4 regions of the Arthrobacter sp. AOP36-A1-22 genome follow, and region 4 is predicted to be linked to each of the others. Evidence: riboswitches for the same ligand, from Rfam matches in the RefSeq annotation. Region 4 holds a riboswitch; each other region holds the start of a gene.
The links. Region 4 has a riboswitch for S-adenosylmethionine ahead of ACT3S2_RS12605 (hypothetical protein). Riboswitches for the same ligand answer to the same signal wherever they lie in the genome.
Positions count from the first base shown of each region.

Region 1: linked by a shared signal. The riboswitch ahead of ACT3S2_RS11365 (acyl-CoA dehydrogenase family protein) and the one ahead of ACT3S2_RS12605 (hypothetical protein) in region 4 are both predicted to bind S-adenosylmethionine.
Region 2: linked by a shared signal. The riboswitch ahead of ACT3S2_RS01970 (OsmC family protein) and the one ahead of ACT3S2_RS12605 (hypothetical protein) in region 4 are both predicted to bind S-adenosylmethionine.
Region 3: linked by a shared signal. The riboswitch ahead of ACT3S2_RS09745 (bifunctional o-acetylhomoserine/o-acetylserine sulfhydrylase) and the one ahead of ACT3S2_RS12605 (hypothetical protein) in region 4 are both predicted to bind S-adenosylmethionine.

Region 1 is NZ_JBQSWX010000018.1:36,823-44,117, reverse strand. It holds gene ACT3S2_RS11370 (LLM class flavin-dependent oxidoreductase) at 1-1,131, opposite strand, end outside; gene ACT3S2_RS11365 (acyl-CoA dehydrogenase family protein) at 1,128-2,393, opposite strand; SAM riboswitch class I at 2,402-2,500, opposite strand; gene ACT3S2_RS11360 (OsmC family protein) at 2,881-3,486, shown strand; gene ACT3S2_RS11355 (sodium:solute symporter family protein) at 3,423-5,117, shown strand; gene acs (acetate--CoA ligase) at 5,209-7,209, shown strand; gene ACT3S2_RS11345 (alanine/glycine:cation symporter family protein) at 7,210-7,295, opposite strand, start outside.
Region 2 is NZ_JBQSWX010000002.1:131,511-138,805, forward strand. It holds partial or broken gene ACT3S2_RS01960 (DUF805 domain-containing protein) at 110-397, opposite strand; gene ACT3S2_RS01965 (DUF805 domain-containing protein) at 591-1,208, opposite strand; gene ACT3S2_RS01970 (OsmC family protein) at 1,754-2,296, opposite strand; SAM riboswitch class IV at 2,331-2,446, opposite strand; gene ACT3S2_RS01975 (DUF6226 family protein) at 2,599-3,267, shown strand; gene ACT3S2_RS01980 (SRPBCC family protein) at 3,470-3,922, opposite strand; gene ACT3S2_RS01985 (hypothetical protein) at 3,988-4,194, shown strand; gene ACT3S2_RS01990 (hypothetical protein) at 4,236-4,688, shown strand; gene ACT3S2_RS01995 (bifunctional metallophosphatase/5'-nucleotidase) at 4,739-6,577, opposite strand; gene ACT3S2_RS02000 (TetR/AcrR family transcriptional regulator) at 6,733-7,295, shown strand, end outside.
Region 3 is NZ_JBQSWX010000014.1:11,843-19,137, reverse strand. It holds gene hutI (imidazolonepropionase) at 1-1,177, shown strand, start outside; gene ACT3S2_RS09765 (CPBP family intramembrane glutamic endopeptidase) at 1,187-1,930, shown strand; gene ACT3S2_RS09760 (TetR/AcrR family transcriptional regulator) at 1,986-2,570, shown strand; gene ACT3S2_RS09755 (GDSL-type esterase/lipase family protein) at 2,570-3,730, shown strand; gene ACT3S2_RS09750 (VOC family protein) at 3,806-4,450, opposite strand; SAM riboswitch class IV at 4,659-4,775, shown strand; gene ACT3S2_RS09745 (bifunctional o-acetylhomoserine/o-acetylserine sulfhydrylase) at 4,843-6,204, shown strand; gene metX (homoserine O-acetyltransferase MetX) at 6,222-7,295, shown strand, end outside.
Region 4 is NZ_JBQSWX010000022.1:38,576-45,870, forward strand. It holds gene ACT3S2_RS12595 (hypothetical protein) at 1-1,147, shown strand, start outside; gene ACT3S2_RS12600 (VIT1/CCC1 transporter family protein) at 1,174-2,322, opposite strand; gene ACT3S2_RS12605 (hypothetical protein) at 2,558-2,803, opposite strand; SAM riboswitch class IV at 2,854-2,964, opposite strand; gene ACT3S2_RS12610 (sodium:solute symporter) at 3,122-4,654, opposite strand; gene ACT3S2_RS12615 (helix-turn-helix domain-containing protein) at 4,821-5,396, shown strand; gene ACT3S2_RS12620 (amino acid transporter) at 5,403-7,295, opposite strand, start outside.

The sequences.
Region 1 (7,295 bases), on a different contig from region 4:
CGGGCCGAAACCGCCGACGCCGATCCATTCGGCCAACTGGCGGATGGTCCACGGTTTGCCGTCATCCCCGGAGGCCTTCTTGAACGTCTCCACCGAGGACTGGATGGCATTGGACTTCACGTCCTCACCGATCACGTCGTCAAGGTCGTACTGTGACATGTCGATTCCGGTCCAGCCCGAGAGCAGGGCCAGCGACCCGTTGATGTCGGCGTAGGAGGCATAGTCGGCGTATTTGTTCTGCGCCTCCTCGTCTGTGGCAGCGGTGATGATCGTCTGCATCGTGTAGATCTTCACGTCGTAGCGGTCGCGGCCGGCGGCCTCGACATTGTCCCGGATCCTCCGCACGGTGTCGGTGAGGATTTCTTTGGTCGGACTATTCACGAAGACGGATTCGGCGTTCGCCCCCGCGAATTCCAGGCCGCGCGGGGAGGCACCGGCCTGGTAGATGACCGGGGTGCGCTGCACCGAGGGTTCGGTGATGGCAATGCCCGGGACCTTGAAGTACTTGCCCTCGTGGCCGATCTCGTGGACCTTCGACGGGTCGGTGTAGACCCCCGATTCCCGGTCGCGGAGAACGGCGTCGTCCTCCCAGGAACCCTCGAGCAGCTTATAGACCACTTCGAGGTACTCATCGGCGTGGTCGTAGCGTTCGTCGTGTTCCATCTGGTCTTCCTGGCCCATGTTCCTGGCTGCCGAGGGCAGGTATCCGGTCACCACGTTCCAGCCGAGGCGGCCGTTGGTCAGGTGGTCCAGGGTCGCCAGTCGGCGGGCGAACGGGTAGGGGTGTTCGTAGGCGGTTCCGGCGGTGACCCCGAAGCCGAGGTTCTCGGTGACGGAAGCCATCGCGGAGACCAGCAGGAACGGGTCGTTGACCGGGACCTGGGCGCCGGCGGAGAGCGGGGTGGAGTTGGTGGATCCGTAGACGTCGTAGGTGCCCAAGACGTCCGCGATGAAGATCCCGTCGAACAGCCCCTTCTCCAGCGTCTTGGCCAGTTCGGTCCAGTAGCCCAGTTCCTTATAGCGCCACGCCTGGTCCTGCGGATGACGCCACAGCCCCGGCGATTGGTGGACCACGCAGTTCATGTCGAAGGCGTTCAGGCGGATCCGGCGGCGTGCTGGTGTGGTGCTCATTTTTCTCCTTCAGGGGTCTTGAGGTCGCCGACGGCGCCGAGTTTGCGCGGCGTCGCGGCGTTGACCTCGTAGTCGCCGACGATGCGGGACTTGTACATGGCGGGGTTGTGGGTGGCTATGGTGCGCGCGTTGCGCCAGTGGCGGTCCAGATTGCAGGCGGTGGAGGTCGCCGAGGCGCCGAGGCCGTCGAAGAGCTTACTGGTCGCCTCGAGCACGAGTGGTTGGATGCTCGTCTGGGCCCGGTTGGCGGCCAGCTCACTGACCGCGTACTGCTCCGCGGGGCTCAGCCCCGGTTGGCCGATCACCGATTCGAGTTCGGCGATGGCGGCCAACAGGATCGCGTCCACGGCACAGGCGGTCGCCGAGATCTCTCCGATGACCTGCAGGACCTGGGGTTCATGCCGGGAGGGGACGCCGGTTCCGGTGGTGAAGGCGCGTTCACGCAGTTGGGTGTGGGCGCGGGCGTCGGCGAGGACCGCCCGGGCGATACCGGCCTGGACGGCGAGCAGTACCAACTGGAAGATGGCCGATTCCGGGTGGACGTCCAGCACCTCGGGGTCCAGGAGCGTATCCACGGGAACCCGGGCGAATCCGGTGGTCCCGGTGCCGGTGAGCTGTTGGCCGAATCCGTCCCAATCGTCGTGGATGACCACCCCCGAATGCTGGGTGGACACCACCGCGACGTGGCGTCCTTCAACCGCTGGCGCCATGGCGGTGACCGCCACCCAGTCGGCGAAGATCGTCCCGGTGCAGTAGTACTTCTGCCCCGTGAGCATCCAGCCGGCCTCGGACTGTTCGACGGCGGTGTTCAGGTGGCCCAGGTCGTTGCCGCCGCGCTCGGTGTAGGCGTTGCCGACGATCTGCCCGGCGACGAAGCGGGCGAACCAGCGCGCCTTGACCGCCTCGTCGTGGAGCAGCAGCACCGATTCGACGAAGCCGATATGGGCCCGCAGCAATTGGGCGATCTGCGAGTCGGCCTCCCCCAGCTCGATGAGCAGGCGGAAGGAATCAACCAGCGAGGCGCCGAAGCCGCCGACCTCCCGGGGGACCCGCAGGGCACCGAAGCGGGCCTGGTTGAGCCAGCCGACCTGTTCAAAGGGCAGGATCCGCCGGGCATCTCGGTCGGCGGCGCCATCGGCGATGCTGGCGAACACGGGTCTGAAGACCGCCGCGAGTTCGTCGTAGTGTCCGTCGGCGGGCACGCCGGGGGTCAGTTTGATCAGGTGTCGCGGGGTCGCTTCGTCGATCGGCAGGGCAGCCACAGAACATCACTCCATCGGTTCCGGCGTGAGCACCTTCCTCCCGACGGATCGGGAAGGGGTTGCTGCGGCGTCATCGAGCCAGATCTCTCGGCCGCTCTGGATGGTTGTTGTCTCCATTGGGCCACATCATGGGCCCTCAGCGCCACCGTTGGAGTCAACGGAAACCACTTTTCCGGGGTGTTTCAGCCCAGGTTCCGAGCCCCAGGCAATCCAAGCAACATCGAATATTTCCGTTATTTGCACGGGTTCTGGACACGAAAGTTCAATCCGGGCACCTCGCAGGAAACATCAATGAAATATTTCGCAACGCGTCGTGTGAAGTTGCTTCTTCTGGTGCCGGTGGCCTTTAGTGGAAAGGTACCCATCCCGAGCGGCCGAGAGATCTGGCTCCGTGACGCCGCAGCAACCACGCCGAACAAGGCCCCGCCACCCCGCGGAACCCGTCACCGGCGAAGGTGCTTCCGCCAGGAACGATGGAGCTGAGTTCATGAGCATTGCCCCGACCCGTACGACCGACGCACAGCAGACCCGCCTCGGGGGCTCCGTCTCCCCGAAAGCCCACGACAAACGCATTCGTTCCCAAGGGACGTGGCAGGGATCCATGCGGACGAAGATCCGGATCCGGGCCTTCGGCTTCGAAGTGGACGAGCCCGAACCCGTTGGCGGGACCGATACCGCCCCCACTCCCATGGAATACATGGTCGGCGCAGTCAACGCATGCCTGGGCGTGGTGGTCGAACAGATCGCCGAGGAACTGCAGATCGGTCTCGAAGCCATCGAGACCTATTGCCTGGCTACCCAGGACACGCGCGGATTCGCCGGTACCGCCGATGTCCAGCCCTTTTTTCATTCCTGCCGGATCGCCGTCCACGTCCAGACCGGAGAACAAGATGCCAGCCGGTTGGACCAGCTGACGACGTCCGTGGAATCACGTTGTCCGGCGCTGACCCTGATCCGCGCCGCCGGCGTTGTCGTGGATCTCCGCTGGCATTTCGCGGAGTTGATCGATGTCGACGCTCCTGAAAGGGAATGCAACAACGCGGATGCCCTCTCTCGCGGTCTCGACTCGCGGTCCCGAAAGGTGGAGCAGTGACATCGGCGGGCGCATGGACCATCGGCTTAGCCGTGGGCTATACGGCTCTTTTGCTCTTTGGCGGCCGCTGGTCCCGCGTGCGCGCAGGGCGTCCCGGCGGACAGGGCTTCTTCGATGGCGGCCGTTCCTTCAGCCCTTGGACCGTCGCCTTCTGCATCACGGGGCTCTTCTCGGGCTCTTCATATATTTCCATCATGGAACTCAGCTATCGGACCGGGATTTCCGCTGCCTGGTACGGAGTGGCCGAAACGGTGCAAATTCTGCTGATCGCCTTGTTGCTGGTGAAACCGCTGCGGGAGAAGCTCGTCGTGACGGTCACCGGCATCATCGGTGATCGGTTCGGTCGGGCGGCTAAAGCCATCGCGGGCGTCATTACGGCGGTCACTTTCCCCATGTGGTCGGTGGCCACAACGATCGCCTTCGCCTCGGCTTTGACGGCGTTCACCGATTTGCCGCTGCAATGGACGGTCACTGCGACCGCGCTGCTTCTGTTGGTTTTTCTCTGGTCGGGCGGCATGAGGTCCGTGGCATTCAATCAGACGTTGAACTGCCTGGTCTTCGTCGTCATGCTCGTCATCGCGGGCTTCGTAGTGTTGTCGAATCCCGGCCCCGGCGGTTGGCAGGAATTGGCAGCCACCCGTCCGGCGATGGTCGACCCCGGAAATGCCGGGCTGTCCCTCATCGTCGCCTGGTTTGGGACATTCATCGTCAATGTGCCGCTGGCGCAGGCTGCCTTCCAAATGACCATGTCCTGCCGCTCTCCGCGTGACGGCCAGAAGGGCCTGTATGCGGCAGCCCTCTTCGGGATCCCCTTCATCGTCCTCGGTGCCCTGGTGGGGACCTCCGCAGCCATTGCGGTTCCCGACCAGGAACTTGGCCTCGTGGCTGTCCCCTATTACATCAGCGAGACCCTGCCGGCGCCGCTGGTCGGCCTCTTCTTCCTTGGCGTCTGGGCCTGCGCCATGGGCTGGGCGGGGCCATGCCAGTTTTCCGGAGCCACGTCCCTGGGCCGTGATGTCGGCAGCGCATTACGCCCCAAGGCCACCGAACAAGATCTGGTTCGCTACACCCGGTACTCCTTGGTTGCCCTGACGGCCTTGATGATCCTTTACGGGATCCTTCGCACCGAGCAGGCTGCCTGGTGGAACGTCCTTGCCTGGACCTTGCGCAACGGGGCCACGTTGGCGCCGGTTCTCGCGGTCTTCCTTTGGCCGTTGGCCAGCCGTCGGGCAGTACATGCAGCCATGCTTTCCGGGTTCCTTGCCGGCATTGCCTGGAACCAGCTCTCGGGCTGGTCCGCCACAACGTTCTTCGCAGGAATCCATCCCGTGTGGGTTGGAATGGGCATCAACCTTGCAGTCATGGTCGTGGTCACGCTGGTGACCGTGCCCTGGGAATCCACCCCGGATCGAAAACGACGAACGGCCGGCATCCGCTACACCGCGGGTGGAACGTTGGTCGCTGCAGCACTGCTGACGTTCGGAGAATGGCTGGGACATTTCGGGCTTCTGGGGCTGGGACTCTTCACCGCCGTGACCCTCTACTCACTGGCGATCTTCAATCTCACCGTAGGAACCACCCGCCGGCAGCACCTGCCCACCACGGAAGAAACCATCCCGGTTTCCGCCTAGGACCCCACCGGTCATCTCCCGGGGGCCGCTACCCACCGCGGGGAAGCCTTACATGGCCCCGCGTCATACTGCCCACCCGATTGGAGCACCCATGACCAACGTACCGACAATGGACTCCCCCACTGCCGACGCCCAGCTCGATGTCCTGAACGCCGAAGCCGCACGCCTGGACTTCTGGGCCGAGGCCGCGGCACGCCTGGACTGGACCGAACCCTGGCATACGATCCACAGCACTACCGCCGTGGACCCGGTGGCCCGCCGGGGCCCCGAACTACGCTGGTTCGAGGGCGGGAAACTCAATGCGGCGGTGAACTGTGCCGACCGGCATGTCGCCTCCGGCCAGGGGGAGAAGGTCGCCCTGCATTTCGAGGGCGAACCCGGGGACCGGCGCAGTGTCACCTACGCCGAGCTGACCGGCATGGTCAGCCAGGCGGCCCACGCCTTGACCTCCCTGGGCATCGGCGTCGGGGACCGCGTGGTCATCTACCTGCCGGTGCTGGTGGAGACCATTGTCATCACCCTGGCCTGCGCCCGGATTGGTGCGGTGCATTCGCTGGTCTTCGGCGGCTTCTCGGCCGAGGCCCTGCGATTCCGGGTCGAGGACACCGGGGCGAAGCTCCTGGTCACCACCGACGGCCAGTTCCGCCGCGGAACCGCGGTGCCGGTCAAGGCCCACGCCGACGCCGCGGTGGCCGGGGACAACGCCATCGAACACGTATTGGTCATCCGTCGCACCGGCAGCGGGATCGCGTGGACCGAAGGCCGGGACCTGTGGTGGCACGAGGTGGTCGAGAAGCAGCCGCGCACCCACGCCGCCGAGGCCTTCGACGCCGAAACCCCGCTGTTCATCATGTACACCTCGGGGACCACCGGGAAGCCCAAGGGTCTGGTGCACACCACCGGCGGCTACCTCACCCAAGCCTCCTGGAGCCACGAGTTCCTCTTCAGCCATCCGGACCCCGGCCAGCGGGACCTGGACGTGCACTGGTGCACCGCCGACCTGGCCTGGGTCACCGCCCACACCTACGAGATCTACGGACCACTGTCCAACGGTGTCACCCAGGTCCTCTACGAAGGCGTCCCCAACGCCCCGCATCCGGGACGGCACTTCGAGATCATCGAACGTTATTCGGTGACCAGCTACTACACGGCCCCGACCCTGGTGCGCTCGCTCATGGGCTGGTTCCCGGACGGTATCCCCGCCGATCACGACCTCTCCTCCATCCGGATGGCCGGCACCGTCGGGGAGGCCGTGAACCCCGAGGCCTGGCGTTGGCTGCGCACCCAAGTCGGCCGCGATTCCGTGGTTCCCGGTGAGCCCAATGCAGGCATCCCGATGGTCGACACCTGGTGGCAATCCGAAACCGGCGCCACGGTCCTCTCCCCCCGCCCCACCGACATAAGCTTCAAGCCCGGCTGCGGCACCCGCGCACTTCCCGGGGTGGCCACGGACATCGTGGACGAGGACGGCGCCCGGGTCCCGGCGAACGTGCAAGGGAACATCGTGCTCACCGCCACCGGCCCGGCCATGGCGCGTACCGTGTGGGGCGATCCGGAACGCTACTTCACCAGCTATTGGCAGAAGTACGCCGCGCAGGGCTGGTTCCTTGCCGGAGACGGCGCGAAGTACGACGACGACGGCGACATCTGGATCCTGGGGCGCACCGATGATGCGGTGAACATCTCGGGTCATCTGCTCTCGACCATCGAGATCGAATCAGCTCTGGTCTCCCATGCGGGGGTCGTCGAGGCGGGGGTCTGCCCCTCCGTCGATGCCACGACCGGCCATGCGGCAACGGCGTTCGTCGTGCCCCGCGACAAGGCGCTCCTCGGGGGCGGCACCAGTTCCGGGTCGACGCCCTCGCAACTGGCCGCCGCCGCCGATCTGCGCGCTCACGTGGCAACCCAGATCGGCCCGATCGCCAAACCGCGCGACATCGTTTTCGTCCCCGATGTCCCCAAGACACGGTCCGGGAAGATCATGCGCCGGCTATTGACCCAACTGTTCGAAGGATCCGCGTTGGGCGATACGACGAGCCTGCAGAATGAAGAGTGCCTGCCCGCCCTGCAGCGAATTTGTACCGCTGGCTGATCATTCGGTGTCCGACACCGACACCTTCCGCTGGTAGCCGCGCTGGGTCAGGTGGTCACTGACGTCCTCTTCGGTCCAGCAATCGA
Region 2 (7,295 bases), on a different contig from region 4:
GCGCCGGCGGGGGGCCGAGGGCATGAGCAGGAGGATGAAGAGGAGCAGCCCCGCCGAAGAAAGGGATCAGGGTGAGCAGGTACAACAGCCCGCTGAAGTTCCCATCATGCAGCCGACGCACGCAGAGCGCGATGTTCGGGACGAAGGTCCCCAGCCAGTAGACAGTGAGCAGCAGGAGCGGGAAGGCGGCGCCGAGCCCCATCTCGCCGGTCACCGGGTCCATGCCACCGACCCCGAGAACGATGAACACGGCGAAGAGGACGAGATAGACGATGCTGTTGAAGAGGCAGAACCACCAGTACTCACTCCGGCTCGCTCGACCACTGAAGGTTGCATATTTGCCGAAGAAGCGCTTCACGGATTGATAGAAATCCGCGCCGTAGAGCGGCTGCTCCACCGGGACCTCCCCGAAGGTGACGGTGCGCCCCGAGGGGTTGCTTTACGGGGCGACGGATCCCGCGGGGCCGCCGTAGGGGTTGGGGTAACCAGCGCTCAAGGGGTTCTCCGGGGGAGTCGAGGCCAGGCGGTGTGCGCTGGCGTGCGGGGCCGATGCCCCGGCGGCGGACCGCCGGGACATCGCCGGGGCTTGGCTAGCCCTGGGTCGGGTCGGTGGGCTGCTGGTAGCCCTGTGGGGGGTTCTGGCCCGCGAAACCGCCGCCGGCAGCCGGTGCTCCCGGGTACCCGGCAGAGGTGCCAAAGGCGTTCCCGTAGGCTGCCGCGCCGCCATCGGCGTCGAAACGAGCACCTTCGGGGACGGAGGGCATGATCATGAGGACGAGGACCACGAGCCCACCGAGAATCGGCACCAGGATCAGCAGGTACAGGAATCCGCTGAAGTTGCCGTCGTGCAGGCGGCGGACGCTCAGGGCGATGGACGGGATGATGATGGCCAACCCATAGAGCCCGATCACCAAGGAGGGGATGGCCCCGCCGGCACCCATTTCACCGGTGACGGGGTCGGAGCCGGCCAGTCCGAATCCGATCGCCAAGCCGTAGAACACGGTGTAGACGATGGCGTTGAAAAGCGCGAAGAACCAGAACTCGCTGCGGCTGGCCCGACCCGAGAAGGTCGCATACTTCTTGAAGAAGCGCTTGATGGCCTGGCCGAAGCTGGCCCCGTAGAGCGGCTGGTCCAAGGGAGCCTCACCATGGGTGGGCATGGTGACCCCTCCGGGGTTGCCATAGGGGTTGGGGGTGCTGCTGCTCAAAATTTCCTCCATCGAAAGTATTTCGGGTGATCGGGAGTAGTCTTCCAGATGGAGCCTTGACATGCGATGGGGAGGACTCCCCATGTCGCGTCGTGTCTGCCCTTGGTGTGGGGTAGGCCCCCGGAGCCACCCCGACTAGCTCGAGGCCGCCGGGGCAACCGGCTACCTCTAGCTCGGTGGCATCGGAGGATTGCCCGCCTACACCTTGTGGTTCAGGGGGACCTCTGGAGGCTGCCGGCCACCGCCACTGCCCTGCTGACGGCTCCCGCCGCCGGCAGTGGCAGGCCTGGGCGCACTGGTCCTCGGGGAAGACCCCGATCCACGACAGCTCAGCGGTTTCAACTTGGCCATCACGGTGCCGGGAGCCGGACAGTTGTCACTGGACCGTCGAACTAGACAGAAGCTCACTTCATGAACATCAAGAGATCGCTGCTTCATGGATCGTGACTGGACACCAGGAGCCGCAGCCCCAGGGACAACACCGTGCAATTCGGCAGGTACAGCCGGTTCGGAGGTCCTGTTGGGAGTCGGCTGCTGGCCGCCTTCTAGGAGTTGACCCGCAGGGTCGTGGTCACCGGGGTCGGGTTCGTGAAGACGTCCAATACCGGGCAGTGGGCGTCGACGGCCGCCTGGAGTTCGGCATAGCGTTCCTCGGTGGCCGGACCCGAGACGTCCACGGTCAGCCGCACATCACCGAATCCCGGGCGGACCTTGTCCTCGATGCCGAACAGGCCGCGCACATCCAGGTCGGCGTCCGCCGAGATGTCCAGCGAGTCGATCGTGATGCCCAGCTGGTGAGCATAGAGGCGGTAGACCACCACCTGGCAGGAGATCAACGCCCCGAGGGCGTATTCGACGGGGCTGGCGGCGACGTCGTCCCCGGCCAATGCCGCCGGTTCGTCGACGGTGAATTCGTGGCGTCCGGCGCGGATGGTCGAACCGACCGAGCCCACCGGGTCGGCCGTCGCGCGGAACTGCAGCGATGCGCTGGCAGTGTTCTGACCGATCCGTTCCGCCCAGGCGGATCCCGCGGAATCGAGGCGTTCGGCGCGGTTGGAAATGCTGGTTTCTGCAAGGGTCTGGGTCATGGCGTTCCTTCGCTGTCATGGCGAGCGTGGCGCTGCGCCATACTTACGCCTCCCGGTCGGGACGGCGTCGAATCGTCACCTGGGGCACCCCACTATGGCGAAGGGGGTTGCCGTCCAACCGGCCAGGGCCTCAGGTTGGATCTCTTGATTCTTGGGTTCGATTCTGCTGGCGGGAACGCCGATCGGGCAAACGCGTCGCGTCATCCGGAGACATACGCCGGGTCATCCGCGGGTGGAGAGCCCGCCATCCCCGCAGCAGGATTCCCCTCGCCAGGGGGTATCCCAGCGGTTATCGTGGGGCCATGAGCGGATACCGGCGCCCGGAGTTCACCCCGGAGATCCATCGCGATGGACAGGGCGCCCCGATCGCCTACGGCCATCGGTGGGAAGGGATGTCTCCGCCTTCGCGCGCCTACTCCACGGTGGGCCATCGACACCGGTTCGCTCCCTTGCATGAGGTCGCTGATGCCCAGCTCGACTGGCTGTTGGACGCCTTTGACGTCGTCGCCGAACGGGACCCGGAGGTTGCTTCCGATCTGCTGTTCCCCTCGGAGGACGTCGTCCACGCGGTCCGGGTCGTCCCGTCCAACCTGCTCGCGGCCCCGCTGACCTTCGTCTTCACCGGGTTCCCGGGGATCTTCCTGCACGCTGGCGCCCTCTACGACGCCCACTATCCGGTATGCGGTTGCGATGCCTGCGATGACGATGTCCAGGAGCTGTTGGAAAACCTTGAATCCGTGGTGCGAGCCGTCGTCTCAGGCGGCTATTTTGAACGAATTAATCCCAACGACGACCAATCTGTCGATTATCGGCTGGCCGAGCCGGGCCGGTGGGAAGAAGCCGGGTGCATCCATGCCGAGGATGTGCCCGAGGGAAGGATGGAGGTGGCAGAAGCCATGCTCCCTTCCGATGGGCACTGGCGGCCGTGGCCGGAAGCGGTGCGAGACGCGGCTGGTGCGGCAGGGGGCTGACAAACCGTGTGCCCGTGGCGGTTCCGTCGTGATCTTCCATCAGGGCCGGCGGGCGTCAACACTGCGCGGGATGATGGCCACGTGCTTCCTGGCCGACATCGAAACACAAGAACCGCAGGCACTCATGGCGCGAATCACCGGCAACCATAAGCGCGGAAATGAACGCGTTGCACGGAAGCATCCGCGCAATCAGGGCCGCTAATTAGTCCACGGGCCCGGCGCTGAGATGGCGGTTCCGCTCCTCGATGAGCTTCTGCAGATAACGGGCCAGGAAGAGCTTCTCTGCCAAACGACCGAGAGGGCCGAACGGTGCGGCGAAATCGACGCGGTCAACCATGGTTGTTCCCCCCGACTCCTGGCTGAACTCATGGATATGACGAAACCAGCGGAACGGGCCCTTGACCTGTTCGTCGATGAAGGAGTGCGGTGCTTCCATCTGCATGATGCGGCTGGTCATCTTCAGGGGGACGCCAAAGTGCCAAGCCCGCCATGTCACGTTCTCACCGAGTGAGATGAGGCCGGAAGTGACACCGGCGATGGCCTCCTCCCGGGACTTCGCCAGCGATTGTTGATGGGTGTCGATGTTCCGGGCCAGATCGAATAAGTGTTCCTGAGGGATGGTGGTCCACGTCGTGCACTGGAAGGAAACGCTCATGGGCAGAGTCTCTCAGGTGTTGCCCGCCTCTCGAAAGGTCGGCGAATACGCGGTACGGTGCGCGTATGCGCTTCTCCACCCAGCAACGCCTCCTGATTGCCGCCTACTGCGCCATGATCCTCGTGGGTCTACTGCTGTTGGTCTTCGGGCTCTTCGGGGAATCCTGGTGGCTGCCCGTGATCGGCGCGCTCATCGTCGCAGGCTCCGGATTCACGCTCTCCGTATGGGTGCGGGAGTTTCGGCGTCAAGACACCCTGAAGAACCGGGCCTGAGGGTTGTTCCACGGGAGACGGTGAATCCGTAGTCTGTAGGCGTGAACAGAACAGCGACTCCCTTCCTCGTCATCGGTGGCCTCGGCATGCTGCTCGGTGGTCTCTTCTCCGCCATCAGTGCCGCCTCCCCGTCCTATTTGGCCGCCTGGGCGGTCGCCTATCTGGTGCTGGTGGTCGGTGTCGCGCAAGTGGTGCTGGGCCTGGGCCAGGCCCGGTTGGCCGTAAAAACCCCGTCGGAGGGCTTCGTTTCGGCCGAAGTCTTGACGTACAACCTCGCCAATATCGCCGTACTGGGTGGCTCGATGTTCTCCCTGACGTTGCTGACGTGGATTGGTGCGGGGCTGATCGTCGTCGCCATGGGCCTGTTCATCTGGGCGGCCCGCGGTGCTGCCTCGGAACAGCGGTGGTGGCTTTATGGATACCGGGCGATGATCGTGATCATCCTGGTATCGGCCCCCATCGGCATCATCCTGGCGAATTCGCGCATGGGCTGAAGGCGGCCGGCAACGGCCGCGCCGGCGAATGGCCGGCGCGGACACTGCGACTACTGCGCGACGGCCCGGCCCAGCGGGGCCGGGTCGACGACGTCGTGGGCCTCGAAGTAATCCAGGGCAGCGACCAGGTCGCTTTGGCCCGAGTCGGTCGCGTTTGCCCCCTCGGCCAACGTGGTGAAGTTGTCACCACCGGCGGCAAGGAACGAGTTCATAACCACCTTGAACACGTCGTCGTCGGCAATGGCCGCACCGTCGAAGGTCATCGAGGTGATGTGTGAGCCGCGGGCCGCATCCTCCGTGTAGGTGTAGTCCAGGCCTTCGGAGATCCCCAGATGCAGCTTGGGCCGGCTGGAGCCATCGGGCTGCCACTGTTCTTCCAGCACGGTCTTCAACTGAGCCCCGGTGAGGTCCTCGGTCCACAAGGTGTTGCCGAATGGTTGGACGTTGGCCACGTCCTTATATGTGACGGTCCCGTTCGTGCCATACAGCAGGTCGGCCCGCAGGCCTCCCGGGTTCATCAGGGCGATCTGTGCCGGTTCGCCGCCGAAATCCTCGTTGGAGGTCGCCCACAGTTGCATATCCGCCACGAGATTACCCATCGAGGATTCGACGCCGCGGTCGGCCCCCGGCTCGTTCCCGCCGCGCAGGATGTCGGCGCTGATCCGGCCCACCTGTTCTGCGCCGACGATCTCTGCTTGTTCGGCCGCCTTCTTCACGACCCGTGCCACGCGCCGATCCGCTGGGAAGGCAGGAACCGTCTCGCCGGCGTGGTTCGTTTTCGTCAGCTCCACCAGTGAACCCGAGAGGGCGACCGGCTTCTTGGAACGACGGTCCACGGTGATCTTCACCCGGTCCAGAGTGGTGCCGTATTCATGGGCCTGGACCACCGGGCGCTTCATCGAGGACGACCACCCCTCCACCGGGAAAGAGCAGGCGTATTCCTGGTGGGTATGGCCGGAGAAGATGGCGTCGACGTCGGCCGATGCCCCGCGGACGAGCTCCCCATAGGCGGTGTCCTCGTCGGCGATCGCCGAGCAGTCGGTGCTGGCAGACCCCTCATGGGCCAGCAGAACGATCACGTCCGCCTCACCATTGGACTTCTTGCCGTCGGAAAGCTGGGTCGAGACCCGGTTGACGGCCTCGAGCTGGTTACCGAAGTCGAGGCCGGCCACGCCGGAGGGGGTGACCAACGATTTGGTCTGTTCGGTGACGACGCCGATGAAGCCGACCGTGACGCCCTGGACCTTGCGCAGCGCATATTCCTTCAACGCTGGCTGGTGGGTGCCCTCATGGTAGACGTTGGCGCCCAGTGCGTAGTCGGCCCCGGCGTTCCTGTTGTGCTTTCCGTAGCGCGGGATGACCCGGTTCTTCAGGTCGTCGATGCCGCGGTCGAATTCGTGGTTTCCCACAGAGGAGACATCCAGCCCGGCAGTGCGTAGTGCGTCGATGGTGGGGGTGTCGTCCTGGGAGAAGGAAGTGAACGTCGAGGCGCCAATGTTGTCGCCCGCGGAGACGAACAGTGTGTTGTGCTTCTTCTTGCCGGACAACTCCTTGACGGCTCCCGCCACCACCGCGGCGCCGGCCGAAGTGCCGCCCGCCTCGATCCGACCGTGGAAGTCATTGATGCCCAGCAACTGGATGGTGCTGGTTCCCGGCCGGTGGTGCCCAGATCCATGACCCCCGCCGTGATGACCCCCGCCAGGATGACCGCCATGGCCGTTGCCGTGGCCCCCGCCGTGGTGGCCTCCCGGCCCGCCACCGTGGTGGCTTCCGTGGCTGCCCCCCGCGGGGGCGGCGGCCTGGGCCGGCGCCACCAGGGTCGTGGCGGCCAATGCGAGGCCCGCGACGACGACGCCGGCTCTCTGGATCGAATGCGCGCGTGGCTTCATATCGAGACTCCCGAAGATGCGAAATGTGAGGTGCCACACACCCGTGGCGTACGGGCGATCCTACCGAGCGACAGGGGCCTGTCAAGGAAAAAATGTGGTCTATTCCACAAAGATTGCAGTTGTGCAATCTTTGCATGAGTGCATAAACTGTACCTATGCAAGAAGTGCCCTTGACCCAGCGTGAGCGCAACCGCCTCGAGACCTGGAACGCGATTCATGACGCCGCAGCTGCCATGACGCTCGAAGACGGGCCGGTCTCCGTGACGATCGAGGCGGTCGCCTCCCGTGCGGGGGTCTCCAAACGAACGTTCTTCAACTATTTCCCCACCAAGGAAGACGCCATTCTGGGCACGCGGGCACCCTTGGTGTCCGATGAACTGCTGGAGAAGTTCCGCAGCAGTGATGCGGACCTGCTGACCCGGATCGTCAGGATCCTTGCCGGGGTGATGGCGACGAGTCTCGGCCGGGGCCACGCCTACCAGGTCAGGCGCGACATCATCACCCGGTATCCGGAACTCAAGGGTCGGATGGTCCAGCACATCAACGCCGCCGAACAGCTGGTCGACGAAATCCTGCACGAACGCATGGACAGCGACGCTGCCGAGGAGACACTCAACCTGCTGCCCGATGGCCAGGATTCCGCCCGGGCGCTGCTCATGCTCGCGGGAACCATCACCCGATTCGCCTACCGTTCCGATCCACAAGGGACCGTCGCCGA
Region 3 (7,295 bases), on a different contig from region 4:
GGACCCTGACGCACGGGTATTGGCCGGTGCCGCCGTGGTCATGGACCGGGGGCGTATCGCCTGGATCGGGCATCCCCGCCAGGCCCCGGCGGTGGATACCGTGTACGACGCCGGGGGCCGGGCCGCGCTGCCGGGCTGGGTGGATTCCCATACCCACCTGATGTTCGCCGGGGACCGGGCCGCCGAATTCGAGGCCAGGATGGCCGGCGCCGACTACGCGGCCGGGGGGATCAGCGTCACCATGGAGGCGACCCGGACCGCCACCGATTACGAACTCACCCGACTGCTCATGGGCCGGGTGGCCGAGGCCGCCGCCGGGGGGACGACCTACCTGGAGACCAAGACCGGCTACGGCCTGGATGTCACCGAGGAAGCCCGCCACGCCCGGATCGCCTCCACGATCGTGGACCAGGTCACCTATCTGGGCGCCCATCTGGTCCCGCCGGGCGCCGACGCCGAACAATACACCGATCTGGTCTGCTCCGACATGCTCTCCGCCGTGCGCCCCTACGTGAAATGGGCGGATGTGTTCTGCGAACGCGGCGCCTTCACCGAAGACCAATCCCGCAGGGTCCTGGCCGCCTCCCGTGATGCGGGCCTGGGCCTGCGGGTCCACGGCAACCAGCTCGGTCCCGGGCCGGGGGTGCGGTTGGCCGTGGAATTCGGGGCCGCGAGCGTGGACCATGTGAACCACCTCGACGAGGCGGATGTCGACGCGCTCGCCGGATCCTGGTCCGGTTGGGATGCCGCGAGCGGAACGGGGGAATCCGGGACCGTGGCGACCTGCCTGCCCGCCTGCGACCTCTCGACCCGGCAGCCGCTGGCCGAGGGGCGCCGGCTGCTCGACGCCGGCGTCCAGATCGCCCTGGCCTCGAACTGCAACCCGGGGACCAGCTACACCAGTTCGATGGCCTTCTGCGTTTCCACGGCGGTGCTGCAGATGCGCCTGTCCCTGACCGAGGCCCTGCAGGCCGCGACGATGGGCGGGGCCCTGGCCCTGGGGGTGCAGGACCAGGTGGGCAGCATCGAGGTCGGCAAACGGGCGGATCTGCAGCTGCTCAACGCACCGTCGGCGGCCCATCTGGCCTACCGACCGGGCATGCCGTTGACCGGGGCCGTCTGGCGGGCCGGGCAGCGGGTGGATCGGACCGCCGTGGGGTCCGCGCCACTGGCCTAGTATTCACCTATGCGTAGCAAGAGCCTGTGGCCGGAAATCCTGATCGTCCTGGGGCTCTCGCTGGGGCAGTCCGCCCTCTACGCGATCGTTTCGCTGATCGACAAGCTCAGCCGCGGCCCGCTGGGATCACAGACGACCACGCTGAATAATTCGCTCAGCAACCGGCAGTACTTTGATCTGACCTACCAGCTGATGGACATCATGTTCGCCCTGGTTCCGGTCGCCCTGGTGTTCTACCTGTTCTATCTGGCCGGCAGGAACGGGTTCCGTGCGCTCGGATTCGATCTGCGCCGGCCCGGAAAGGATTCATGGCAGGGGGTGGGGCTCTTCGTGCTGATCGGGGTCGGCACCCTGGGGCTCTACGCCGTGGGCCGGACGCTGGGGGTGACCACGGCCCTCGTCCCCGAGGCGCTGGAACCATATTGGTGGACCATCCCGGTGCTGGTGCTCTCGGCCATCCGGCACGGGATCCTGGAGGAGACGATCATGATCGGGTACCTCTTCGACCGGTTGCGGCAGCTGGGCTGGGGGACCTGGCCGATCATCCTCACCAGCGCGGTGGTGCGGGGCAGCTACCACCTCTACCAGGGGTTCGGTCCGTTCCTGGGCAACGCCGTCATGGGGGTGATCTTCGGCTGGATCTACACCCGGACGGGCCGGGTCATGCCATTGGTCATCGCCCATGCGCTGCTGGATATCGCCGGTTTCGTGGGGTATTCGCTCATCGGTTCGGCGATCGGGTTGGGAACCTAGCCACCCCTGGACCTACAGCTTGTAGGCAAACGCCTACAGGGTGTAGGTTCAATGCATGAAACGTGCACCCCTTCACCAGGCAGCAGTGGTCCAGGCAGCCGCCGAACTGGCTGACCGGGATGGCTTCGAGGCCATCACGGTCTCGGCGTTGGCCCGGGAGGTGGGCGTCCGCCCGGCCAGCCTCTACTCGCATGTCAAGGATCTGGCAGCCCTGCTGGACGGGGTGCACGAACTCGTCCTCGGCGAGGTGGCCGAGGCGGTGGCCGCGGGGATCGCTGGGCGCTCCGGATACGAGGCGCTCGTGGGTCTGGGTGAAGCCCAGCGCGACTTCGCCGGGCAGCACCCCGGCCGGTGGGCCGTCCTGGCACGGCCCGCCACGCCGAAGACCGCACGCTCCGCGGGGGCCATCCGCCTCGTTGACCTCACCTTCTCGGTGCTCCGCGGCTACCGCCTGCCGGAGACCGAACTGGTGCACGCGACCCGATTCATGGGCGCCACGGTCAACGGGTTCCTGGCCCTGGAACGGGCCTCCTCCTTCGAGCACCGCGACGAGCAGACCCGGACGTCTTGGCATCGCGCCCTGGAAGCCCTCGACCGCGCCCTGGCTAGCTGGCCCACCACCACAGAGCAGGAGCACTGATGATCACGACCGACCTCACCACAGACCTCGTCCGGGGCGCCGCCGAACTCGAGCAGACCCCCGACGGGATGCGGATCCACCGGCTGCCGGCCTGGGTGCGCCGGCAATACCCTGAACAGACCCTCATGGACCGTGAATCCCAGCCCGCGGGCGTCCGCATTGTCGTGAGGACGACTGCGACCCGGATCAAGCTCGTCTCCCATTCGACGCACACCGCGTTCCGGGGGAGCGAAAGGCCCCGTGGCCGCATCGACGTCTTCGTCGACGGCAGCCTCCAGCTCGGCGACGAACTCACCGGCGGGGACGCCGTGGAAATCGACATGGCCGCCGGCTCGATGCACCACGTGGCCGGGCCCCACCACACAACCGTCGTGGAGGGCCTCGCGCCAACGGAGAAGACGCTCGAATTCCACCTCCCCCACAATGAATCCCTGGAGTTGATCAGCCTCTGCTCCGACAAGCCGCTCCACCCCGCGCCCCGGACCCGTCCGCTGTGGGTCCACCACGGCAGCTCCATCAGCCAGGGATCGAACGCGGCATCCCCCAGCGGGATCTGGCCCGCCGTGGCAGCCCGCCGGGGCGGGGTCGAACTGCACAACCTCGGCTTCGGGGGCAGCTGCTTCGTGGACCCCTTCATGGCGCGGGTGATCCGCGATGCGCCAGCGGACGTCATCAGCGTCAAACTCGGCATCAACATCGTGAACCTGGATGCCATGCGCGTGCGGACCCTGGTCCCGGCCATCCACGGATTCCTTGACACCATCCGCGAGGGGCATCCCACCACGCCGCTGGTGTTGATCTCCCCGATCTTCTGCCCGATTCACGAAAGCACGTCGGGCCCCGGCACGATCGTCCCGGAGAGCCTGGGGACCAGCCAGGTCAAGTTCAGCGCGACGGGGACCCCAGGGGATGAATCGGCGGGACGGCTGACCTTGGAGGTCATCCGCCGCGAGATGCGCTCCCTGGTCGAAGACCGGGCGGACGATGCGAACCTGTACTTCCTGGACGGACTCGAGCTGTATGGGGCCCCGGACGAGGCCGAGCTGCCGCTGCCGGACAACCTGCATCCGGATTCCGCAACGCATCAGCTGATCGGCGATCGCTTCGCCGATCGGGTCTTCGCCGCCGACGGACCCTTCGCGGCGGTGCCGCGGCACTGATCCGGGACGGCACAGAGCGAAAACGACGGCGGCCCGCGGGCCGCCGTCGTTCGGTGTTCCACCTCCGTGAGCGGATCAGAGGGTGATGGTCCCCGAGGGGGTCTCGAAGGTCACCGTCATGATTCCCGGGGTGCCATTGGGGGCCTCCCACTGGACTTCGACATCGCCCAACGGCGACTCCGAGGGGGTGCCCAGCCATTCGCGGACCCGTTCGACCGAACCGGCGATCGCGATCCCGGAGATATGCCCCTGCGGATCCAATGCCCGGGAGGGGTGCAGGTCCTCGGTGCCGGTATCCCAGCGCAGCATGTAGGGCACCTGCGGGTCGGCGATCAGGCCCTTGATGCCGATCTGCTGCCACGTCAGTTCTTGGCCGTCGGGGAACTTGCGGTTGCCCGGGACCGATGACCGGCCCAGACGTTCCTCGAACGGGGCCAGGTCGTCAACGGCGACGCACCAACCCATCCATCCGCCACCCATCTCCGATCGGGCCCGGACGGCCTGGCCGAACGGCGCCTTGTCCGAGGACGGGTGGTCCAGGACCTCCACGACCTCCAGGTACTGGGTGTTCTTCAACGGGAAAATGACGTTCCTGGTCCCGAAGCGGGGATGAATGCCTCCCTTGACGGACTCGATCCCCAGAGTCTTGCCGACACGGGCGGCCGTCGCGGCCAACCCGTCTGGTCCACATGCGTACGAAACGTGATCCAACCTCATCATGGCTTCATGATCGCACTTTGTGAGGTGCGTCTCGACTTAGGGTGCCCTAAATCACCATGGTTCGTATTTTCCTCGACCCGTTTCCCGGGCCTCCATCGCGGCCGTCAGGAGGGGGACCGGACGGGGGAGGGGGAGGAATGTTGCGCCCTGCGGTCATATTGACGCCGCGTTGTTGCGGCGGCCGCCCCGATCCACAACACTGGAGGCAGGTCATGAGTGCCAGCGCGAAACCCCGGTTTGCTGGCCGGCAACCCTCCACTCGCGGTGGGGTGCCCCGGGTGAAGACCTGGTTCGCCTCCACAAGGAGAACGGACAAGCGCGGGTCACCTCCCGGCGTTCCCTTCCGGGACCGCCGTGGAACAGGGGCCCCTGAGTCGTAGAAGGGGACAGAAATGTCTGCATCATGGTCTTTTGAAACCCGCCAGGTCCACGCCGGACAGGCACCGGATCCCACCACCGGGGCCCGGGTGCTGCCGATCTACCAGACGACGTCGTATGTCTTCCCCAGCGCCGAGAGTGCCGCAGCACGCTTCGCGCTGAAGGAACTCGAGCCGATCTACACCCGCACCGGCAACCCGACGCAGGAAGCCGTCGAAACCCGGATCGCCGACCTCGAAGGCGGGGTCGGGGCCCTGCTGCTGGCCTCGGGCCAGGCGGCGACCACGCTTTCGATCCTCAACCTCGCGGGAGCCGGGGACCATATCGTGGCCAGCCCGAGCCTCTACGGGGGAACGCAGAACCTGTTCAAGCACACGTTGAAGCGCCTCGGCATCGAGGTCACCTTCGTGGAGGATCCCGACCACCTGGATTCCTGGCGGGCCGCGGTGAAACCGAACACCAAGGCATTCTTCGGTGAGGTCATCTCCAATCCGCGCCAGGACGTCCTGGATATCGAGGGCGTCAGCACGGTGGCCCACGAAGCCGGGGTCCCGCTCATCGTGGACAACACCCTGGGCACCCCGTACCTGGTCCGCCCCATCGAATTCGGTGCCGACATCGTGGTGCACTCGGCCACGAAGTACCTGGGCGGGCACGGAACCTCCGTCGCCGGGGCCATCGTTGATTCGGGCAACTTCGACTTCGCGGCCGACCCGGAACGCTTCCCGGAATTCAATACCCCCGACGAGTCCTACAACGGGCTGGTCTTCGCCCGCGATCTGGGGGTCGACGGCGCCCTGGGGGCGAACCTGGCGTTCATCCTCAAGGCGCGCGTCCAGTTGTTGCGCGATCTGGGTTCGGCGGTCTCCCCGTTCAACGCCTTCCTGATCGCCCAGGGCCTGGAAACCCTGAGCCTGCGCATGGAACGCCATGTGGCCAACGCGCAGAAGGTCGCCGAATGGCTCGAGGCCCACGCCCAGGTCGACTCCGTCGCCTTCGCCGGCCTGCCCTCCAGCCCCTGGTACGAACTCGGCCGCAAATACGCCCCGCGGGGCGTCGGCGCGGTCCTGGCCTTCGAGATCTCCGGCGGCGAACCGGCCGGCCGGGCCTTCGTCGACGGCCTCGAACTGCACTCCAACGTCGCCAACATCGGCGATGTGCGCTCGCTGGTGATCCACCCGGCCTCCACCACGCACTCCCAGCTCTCCGACGCCGAACGCGCCGCGGCCGGGGTGGGAGCCGGACTGGTGCGCCTGTCGGTGGGCATCGAGCACATCGACGACATCATCGCCGACCTCGAGGTCGGTTTCGCCGCCGCGGCCGCCGCCGGGGACGAAGCCGCAGAGGCCGCCCCGGAAGTCCAGGCCGTCCGGTGAGCCAGGGCGTCGGCGACGTGAGGGAACGACGTCAGGCCCCCGGGGCGCCGTTGATCCGTGACGGCATCCTCAAATGCGTGCCCATCGGCGGCTACCGCTTCGAGACCGGCGGCTGGCTGCCCGAGGTGATGATCGGCTACGAGACCTGGGGGACCCTGGACGCCCGGGCCTCCAATGCGGTGCTGTTGCTGCACGCCCTGACGGGGGATACCCATGTCTCCCGGGGGCACAGCCAGGAAGAAGGCTGGTGGGAAGGACTCGTGGGTCCGGGAAAGACGATCGATACCGACAGGTTCTTCGTCGTGGCCCCGAACATGGTCGGCGGCTGCTATGGCTCCAGCGGGCCCTCCAGCCTCGACCCCGACGGGCAGGCCTGGGGCTCCCGGTTCCCGTTCACCACGGTGCGGGATTCGGTGCGCACCGAGGCCCGGTTGGCCGACTACCTGGGCATTTCACGCTGGCACTCCGTCCTGGGCGGTTCCCTCGGTGGAGCGCGAGCGTTGGAATGGGCGGTGGAATACCCCGAACGCGTGGCCCGGTGCGCCGTCATTGCGGCCACCGCGGTCGCCTCCGCCGAACAGATCGCCTTCGGGCAGATCCAGACGCAGGCCATCCGGCTGGATCCGGACTTCTCCGGTGGCGACTTCTACGGAGCGGCGCCCTCGGCCGGCGCCCTCGACGCCGTCGGCACCGTGGCCCGGGGCAGTGGCACCGGCCCCCTCGCGGGGCTGGGGATCGCCCGCCGGCTGGCCCACATCACCTACCGTTCCGAGCCGGAACTGGAGATCCGTTTCGGGCACGAGGGCCAGGCCGAGGAGGACCCCTTCGGCAGCCCCGGCTTCGACCGGGGCCGGTACCAGGTCGAAAGCTATCTGGACCACCAGGCCGGCAAGCTGGTGACCCGCTTCGACGCGAACTCCTACATCGTGCTCACCGAGGCACTGGTGGGGCATGACGTCGGACGGGGACGGGGCGGGGTCGAGGCCGCCCTGGCCCGGACCGGCGGGGTGGAATTCCTCATCGCCGCCGTCGACAGCGACCGGCTCTACGGCCCGCAGCAGTCCGAGCGCCTGGCCGCTGCCCTGCCGGAG
Region 4 (7,295 bases):
ACTCGTCGACCCGTCGAAGCATCCGCTCATCGACGGCTCCGGCACGGTGAAGAGCGCCCGGCAGGACGAACCCCAGCGGCTGGCACTGGGCTCCGAATTCGGGATGGACATGCGCCTGGGCGTGGGATATCGGATCCAGAACACGGTGGTGGAGTTCGAGGAGAACCGGCTGATCGCCTGGCGGCATTTCAACGGCCACCGCTGGCGCTACGAATTGATCCCCGCCCCGCGGGGCACGCTGGTGCGTGAGACCTGGGATGCCTCGCGGCTGAAACGTCAATGGCCGCTGAAGGTCATGGGGTTCACTCGCAGCACCCCGGTGAACATCGAACGCACGCTGGATCGGTTGGCCGACTATTTCGACCCCAATACGCCGCGCCCCCCGGAGCCGGAACCACCGCGTCCCTCCCCGCGGAAGCCCCGCGCCAAGTCATTGACCCCCGCCCAGGAGGCGAAGGAGGCCGCCCGGAAGCAGGCCCGCGCCCAGAAGGCGGCGCAGCAGGATGAGGAAGGCGTTGCGGCCCAGGCGGCCAAGGCCGAACGGTTGGTGCTGGCGGAGGAAGCCGAGACCGCCCGTCGGGCGGCCCGGAACGAACGCACCGCCGAGGCCCGCCGCGCCCGTGAACTGAAGGAAACGGAAAAGACCGAGCAGGCCGCCCTGGCCGAACGCGCCCAGGCCGAGAAGGTCGCGGAACAGGAGCGGGTCGAGGCCGAGAAGGCGGCAGAGGCCGCCCGCGAGGAGCAGGCCAAGGCGCAGAAGGCGGCGGAGCTCGAGCGGGCCCAGGCGGAACGGACCGCCGCCGCCGAACGGGTCAAGGAGGAGAGGGCGGCCCGGCAGGAACACGAACGCCGGACGAAGGCCGCGCGGGCCGAGGAGGCCGAGGCGGCGAAGACCCGGAAGAACGCCCCGCAGGTGCCCGTGGAGCCGTTGCCGCCGATCGGGGCGACCCCCCGGCCGTTGACGACGACCCCACGCCGGCCCGCACGCGAGATGATCGCCGCAGCCAAGGCCGGACGGCGGGATGCTCCGGCCCCCGGGCAGGGCACCGAACCGGCCGGCGAGCCGGACACGCAGGAGCCGACCCCGCCCCCGGCGGGGGACCGCCGCCCCGTGGCCGCAGCCCGCCGGATGCGCCGCGCCAGCTGAACGGAAGGGGCCGGGTTCTGCGGGTCCTAGCCGATGTTCCCGCCGAAGAGCAGGCCGAGAACGTAGGTGACCCCGGCGGCACCGAGGCCGATGGCCAGCTGCCGGAACCCGCGTTTGGCCGGGGAGGCGCCGGAGAGCAGTCCGACGATGCCCCCGGTCAGCATCAACGCGACCCCGACCAGGAGCAGGGCCACCAGCAGGGCTGGCAGCCCGCCCATACCGAAGAGGTAGGGCAGGATCGGGACCAAGGCCCCCGAGGAGAAGAAGCAGAAGCTGGAGGCGGCGGCGCCGAAGGCGGAGCCCAGGGCCTCGTGTTCGTCGCCGCCGGTTTCGGTTTCGGGCACCTCGGGTTGCAGGGACAATGAGGGGTCGCAGTCGCAGCTGAAGGTCCCCAGCCGTTCGGCGGCCCGGTGCTCGGCGGCCTCCCGGCTCATGCCGCGGGCCCGGTAGACCAGGACCAGTTCGTTGGCCTGCAGGTCCAGATCCGGGGCGGCGATGAGCGTGATCTGGGTCGGTTGGGAGGCGGTGAGCAGTTCGCGCTGCGAGCGGACGGAGACGTATTCCCCGGCGGCCATGGACAGGGCGCCGGCGAGCAGGCCGGCGACCCCGGCAAAGAGGACCAGCGCGCTGGACACCCCGGCGGCGCCGATGCCCATCACCAGGGCCAGGTTGGAGACCAGCCCGTCGTTGGCCCCGAAGACGGCGGCCCGGAAGTTGCCGGAGAGCCGGTTGCGGCCGCGGATCGCCAGCCCGCGTACGACTTCCTCATGCACCAGCTCATCGGCGGCCATCTGAGCGGTGGCGTCGGCGTCGCTGTCGTAGGGGGAGGCGCCCTCGGCCCGTTGGGCCAAGGCCAGGACGAAGACCGAACCGAAGTTGCGGGCCATGAACCGCAGCATGACGCGGCTGAGCGAGGGGCGTGCGGTCTTCCGGGCATGCTCGCCCAGAAGATTGGACCAATGCTCCTGGTGGCGGGCTTCCGCCCGGGCCAGACCCAACAGGATCTGGCGTTCCTCGCCCTCACGGCGTTTGGCCAGGGTGAGGTAGATGGAACCTTCGACGCGTTCGTCGGCCAGGTATTTGCGCCAGCGCCGGATCTCGGCGGGCGTGGGCTCCCTACGCGAGGCCTCCGCGGCTGGCGGATCGGCGTCGGGGGAGGGGGCATCCGGTGTCATTGGGCGTCCTTCAATCGGTTCGTATGTCCCCGCGGTGGTGCGGGACTGCCGGTCAAAGGTCGGTGGGTGGCCACGAGCCTCGGACCGCCAGTGGCGGGCCGAAGGTCTCGTTCGCCCGGCGTGGTGCCGGGTGGAATGCCGGACCGCCGGGAGGGCGGTCGGTATGTCGACAGGTCCTCGTCCACCCGTGCCGGATCAACGATCCAGCGCGGGTGGGGTGTGGAACTACTCCCCTTCAGCCGACCAGCATACCCGAGGGAGCCTCGGCGCGGTCGCGGACGGGCAGGCGTTCAAGGAAGAACACCTGTGCTTCCCCGTCGGGGCGGTGTGCCCGGGGAATACGCACGGTCAGTGCGCAGGAGTCGGATTCCCAGACCGGTCGGCCGGCCGTGTTGGCCAGCGCATGGTCGAGATCCTTGGGGTGGGGCGCGATGAAGCGCTCCCAGTGACCGTCCACGTTGAGGCAGACGGTGCCTAGCATCGAATCGAAAATTGGAAGGACGGAGACGCTTTGCGCCACGGATTTCCTCTCGTGCGTTCTTACCCAACACGTTGTCGTGCGGGCCGCTTCTTCATCCGAACCACCCACGAACCTGGGGTTGGTGCGCGGGTAGTCGGAGCTGTTGCCCGCGTCTCATGAAGCTTTTTGCCAGCCTAACGTGATTGCCGGGGCAACCCAAGCTGTGTTCCACGTCATTCCCGCTGCATCCCAGCGTTGGTGCGGCTAGATTCGTGTTCGACATCTGCTCCCCCGGGAGCACTGTCACCCGGGGGGAACGAGGACGACGCCGGGGCGGGTTCAGGCTTGCTGATCGGCGGAAACGCCCTCCATGTCGACCCGTCCGGCGACCCGATCCGACCAGTGCCGGGCCACTTCCGGGCGGGTCGGCGGGGAGAGCAGGCTGAACAGGACATAGACCACCAACGAGGCGCCCAGACCGTAGTAGATGGGCTCATTGGCGTAGACCCCGGAGAACTTCTCGGTGGACAGTGCCTCCAGGGTGATCATGGTCGTCAGGGTGACCAGGGTCCCTGCCGCCATGGACAGGGCGGCGCCGATGCCGTTCCCGCGCTTCCAGAGCAGCCCGCCCAGGATCGCGACCAGCAGCCCGCCGACCAGGATGTCGTAGGCGATGGTCAGGGCGGCGACGACGTCGTTGACGAGGATCGCCAGGATGATCGCCACGGCCCCGAGGCCCAGGACCCAGTACCGGTTGGCGGCGACGTCGTGCTCGGGGTTGCGCCCGGTGTTGACCTCGATCTCCTTGCCGAACCAGCTGGCGACGAAGGGGGTGACGTCGTTGCGGGCCACGGTGGCCGCGGCGATGAGTGCGCCGGAGGCGGTGGACATCATGGCCGCCACGGCGGCGGCCAGGACGATCCCGCCGACGGCCACCGGAAGCAGGGTCATGGCGACCTCCGCGTAGACGACGTCCTTGCCCAGGGCCTCGATGTCGATGCCGGGCAGGGCGACCCGGGCGGACATGCCGATGATCGCCCCGGCGATGCCGTAGATCACGCAGTAGATGCCGGCGGTGGCTCCGCCCCAGCGGGCCACCTTGGGGGTGCGGGCGGTGAACACCCGCTGCCAGATGTCCTGGCCGATCAACAGGCCCAGGGTGTAGACCACGAAGTAGGTGATGATCGTCTCGGCGCCCAGGCCGCCCCAACTGAAGAATTCATCGCGGGCCCGTTCGGGGATGCCGGCGGAGATTCCCTCGAAGCCGCCGGCCGCCGAGAGGGCGAAGGGCAGCATCAGGGCGAAGACACCGACGGTCTTGATGACGAACTGGACCTGGTCGGCCAGGGTGATGGACCACATGCCGCCGATGGTGGAGTACACGAGCACGATCGCCCCGCCGACGGCGATGGCGAGCCAGCGGTCCCAGTCGAAGAGCACGACGAAGATCGTGGCGTAGGCCCCGGTGGAGGTGGCACAGAGCATCAGCGTGTAGGCCAGCATGACCACCGCCGAGGCGTTGGTGGCGTGTTTGGAGCCGTAGCGCAGGGTGAGCATCTGGGAGACGGTGAAGATCTTCAGTCGTTGCAGCCGCGGGGCGAAGAACATGCTCAGCAGCAGCACCCCGATGCCGATGGCGATGACCAGCCAGGCGCCGGAGAGGCCGAATTCGTAGCCCAGGCCGACGCCGCCGACGGTGGAGGCGCCCCCGAGTACGACGGCGGCCATGGTTCCGGTGTAGAAGAAGGGGCCGAGTCGGCGCCCCGCGACCAGGTAGTCGCTGCTGTTCTTGGTGCGGGACTTGCCCCACCAGCCGAACGCGAGCATCGCGATCAGGTACGCGATGACGATCGCGATATTGATGATGTCCATGGGGAACCTCTGGTCGGAAAAGGGAGGATGATCAAAAAATGATGTTTACAGGTAAACATCTGTTGCCTACTAAGCTAAAGTGATCTGGCTAACAGGTCAATTGGCCTATGCTGTGTGACGTAATGCAGCACCTACATCCATTGTGAAGACCCGGAGTACACCGCCCATGAAGGCCTTGCCCGTCGAGCCCAGCAACGCCCCGATTGCCATCGGTTCGAAGATCCGGGCGGCGCGTCATGCCCAGCGTATGACGATTGAACAGGTGGCTGAATCGACCGGGCTGACCAAGGGCTTCCTCTCCCGGGTCGAACGCGACCTGACCTCGCCCTCGGTGGCCTCGCTGGTCACGTTGTGCCAGGTCCTCTCGGTGTCGGTGGGGGAGCTGTTTGCCCAGCCCGAGACCCATGTGGTCCGTTTCGATGATGCCCCGCGGATCTCGTTGGGCGGGCACGGCATCATCGAACGCCTGGTGACCAGTCGGTCGGAGAAGCGGCTGCAGGTCATCCGCGCCGTCATCGAACCCCATGGGCAGGGCGAGGACGAACTGTATTCGGTGGATTGCGAGGTCGAGGTCCTGCATGTGGTCTCCGGGCGCTTCATCATCATCTTCGCCAATGAACGCTTCGAGCTCGAGGGCGGCGATTCGGTCACCTTCCCGGGCCGCGAACCGCATTCGTGGATCAACCCCACGGAGGAGGAAGCGGTGGTCCTCTGGACGCTGGTCCCTGCCGCGTCGAGGTAGCCGGGTTCAGCCGACATGGACCCACGGGCGTCGCTGCAGATCCGGTTCGGCCTCACGGAGCACCTCACGGGTCAACGGGGCGATCTCCCCTTGCCCCAACAGCAGGAAACCCAGCAGGTTGCGCACCGGTGAGCCCTCGGTCCAGCGGAAGTACAGATGCGGCATGATGCCGTATTCGTCGCGGATGCCCAGGCAGATCGCCGCCAGTGCCGTGCGGACCGAGGGGGCGGTGGCCTCCAGGACCGCATACCCGTGCCGCAGCGTGCCGCGGACCAGCACGTCCTGGGCGAAATCCGAATAATCACCGATGCCGATTTCGATGAACACCGGCTTCGCCGTGACCGGCAGGTGGCTGGCCGTGCGGGCATGCTGGAGCTTATGGCGATAGCGTTCGGCGCTGAACCTGACCGGCTCGTGGGCGATCAGGTTGACCGAGGAGGCCTCGGCGGCGGCACTCAACAGCGTGTGGGCCGCGACGTCGAAGGAAACGGTCGTGGCCCGTAGTTCCGTGGAACGGCGGAAGCGGGAAATGAAGGAGACGAAGAGGATCGCGATGATGAACAGTGCCGCGATCCGCAGCCCGTCGGGACGTTCGATGACGTTGGCGACCGTCGTATAGGTGAACACGAGGACGACGAGCGAGAACAGGGCGCTGCGCAGGGGTTGGCCCCGACGGTGGGCGGAGATCGCCACGGCGACCGCCGCGGACGTCATCAGCACCAGGACCCCCGTGGCGTAGGCGGCGCCCTGGGCGTCGACGCTGGCGTCGAAGGCGAGGGTGACGGCGGCGGCGATCAAGGCCAGCACCAGCACCAGCGGGCGGTTGGCCCGGGCCCATTCGGGGGCCATGCCGAAGCGGGGTAGATAGCGGGGGATGAGGTTGAGCAGGCCGGCCAATGCCGAGGCGCCGGCGAACCAGAGGATGAGGATCGTCGACAGGTCGTAGAGGGTGCCGAAGCCCTGACCGAGCTGCTCATGGGCCAGATAGGCCAGGGCCCTGCCGTTGGCGGCCCCGCCGGGTTGCAGGGCGTCGGCGGGGACCAGCCAGGTGGTGACCACGCAGGAAACGACCAGCAGCACGCTCATGGTCACCGCGGCGGTCGTCAATAGTTTCTTCGCCCCGGCGATCCGCCCCTCGGGGGCCGCCTCGGTGTCGTCGGCGCGGCCACGGATCTGCGGCATGACGGCGACCCCGGTCTCGAAGCCGGAGAGGCCCAACGCCAGCTTGGGGAAGACCAGCAGGGCCATGGCGATCATGAGCCAGGGACTGGCATGGCTGCTGCTCAGTGTCGTCCACCAATCACCGACGGGTCCGGGGGAGGCCGCGACCCGGACCAGGCTGGAGGCCAGGACGACGACGCTCAAGGCCAGGTAGAGGCCCACCAGGAGGACGGACAACGAGATGACTTCGGTGAAACCGCGCAGGAACAGCAGGGTCAGCAGGGCCAGCAGCACCAGGGTGATGGCCACGTTCTGGCCGCCCAGAAATGCCGGGGCGAAGGGGTTCTCGATGATGTGGGCGGTGGCATCGGCCGCGGAAAGCGTCATGGTGATCATGAAGTCCGTGGCGGCGAACCCCAGCAGCACCAGGACCAGCACCTTGCCCTTCCAATGCGGCAGCAGTCGTTCCAGCATGGCGATCGAGCCCTGGCCGTGGGGGCTTTCGGAGGCGACCCGGCGATAGATGGGCAGCGCGGCACCGAGGGTGACCGCGACGAGGACCACGGTGGCCAGGGGAGCCAACACCCCGGCGGCCAGGACGGCGATGGCCGGCTGGTAACCCAGCGTGGAGAAGTAGTCGAGCCCCGACAGGCACATGACCTTCCACCAGGGCTGGCCGGCCACCCGGGAGGGGCGGTCCTGCCAGGGGGCCTCGGGGTGGGCGACCGCCGAATCCAT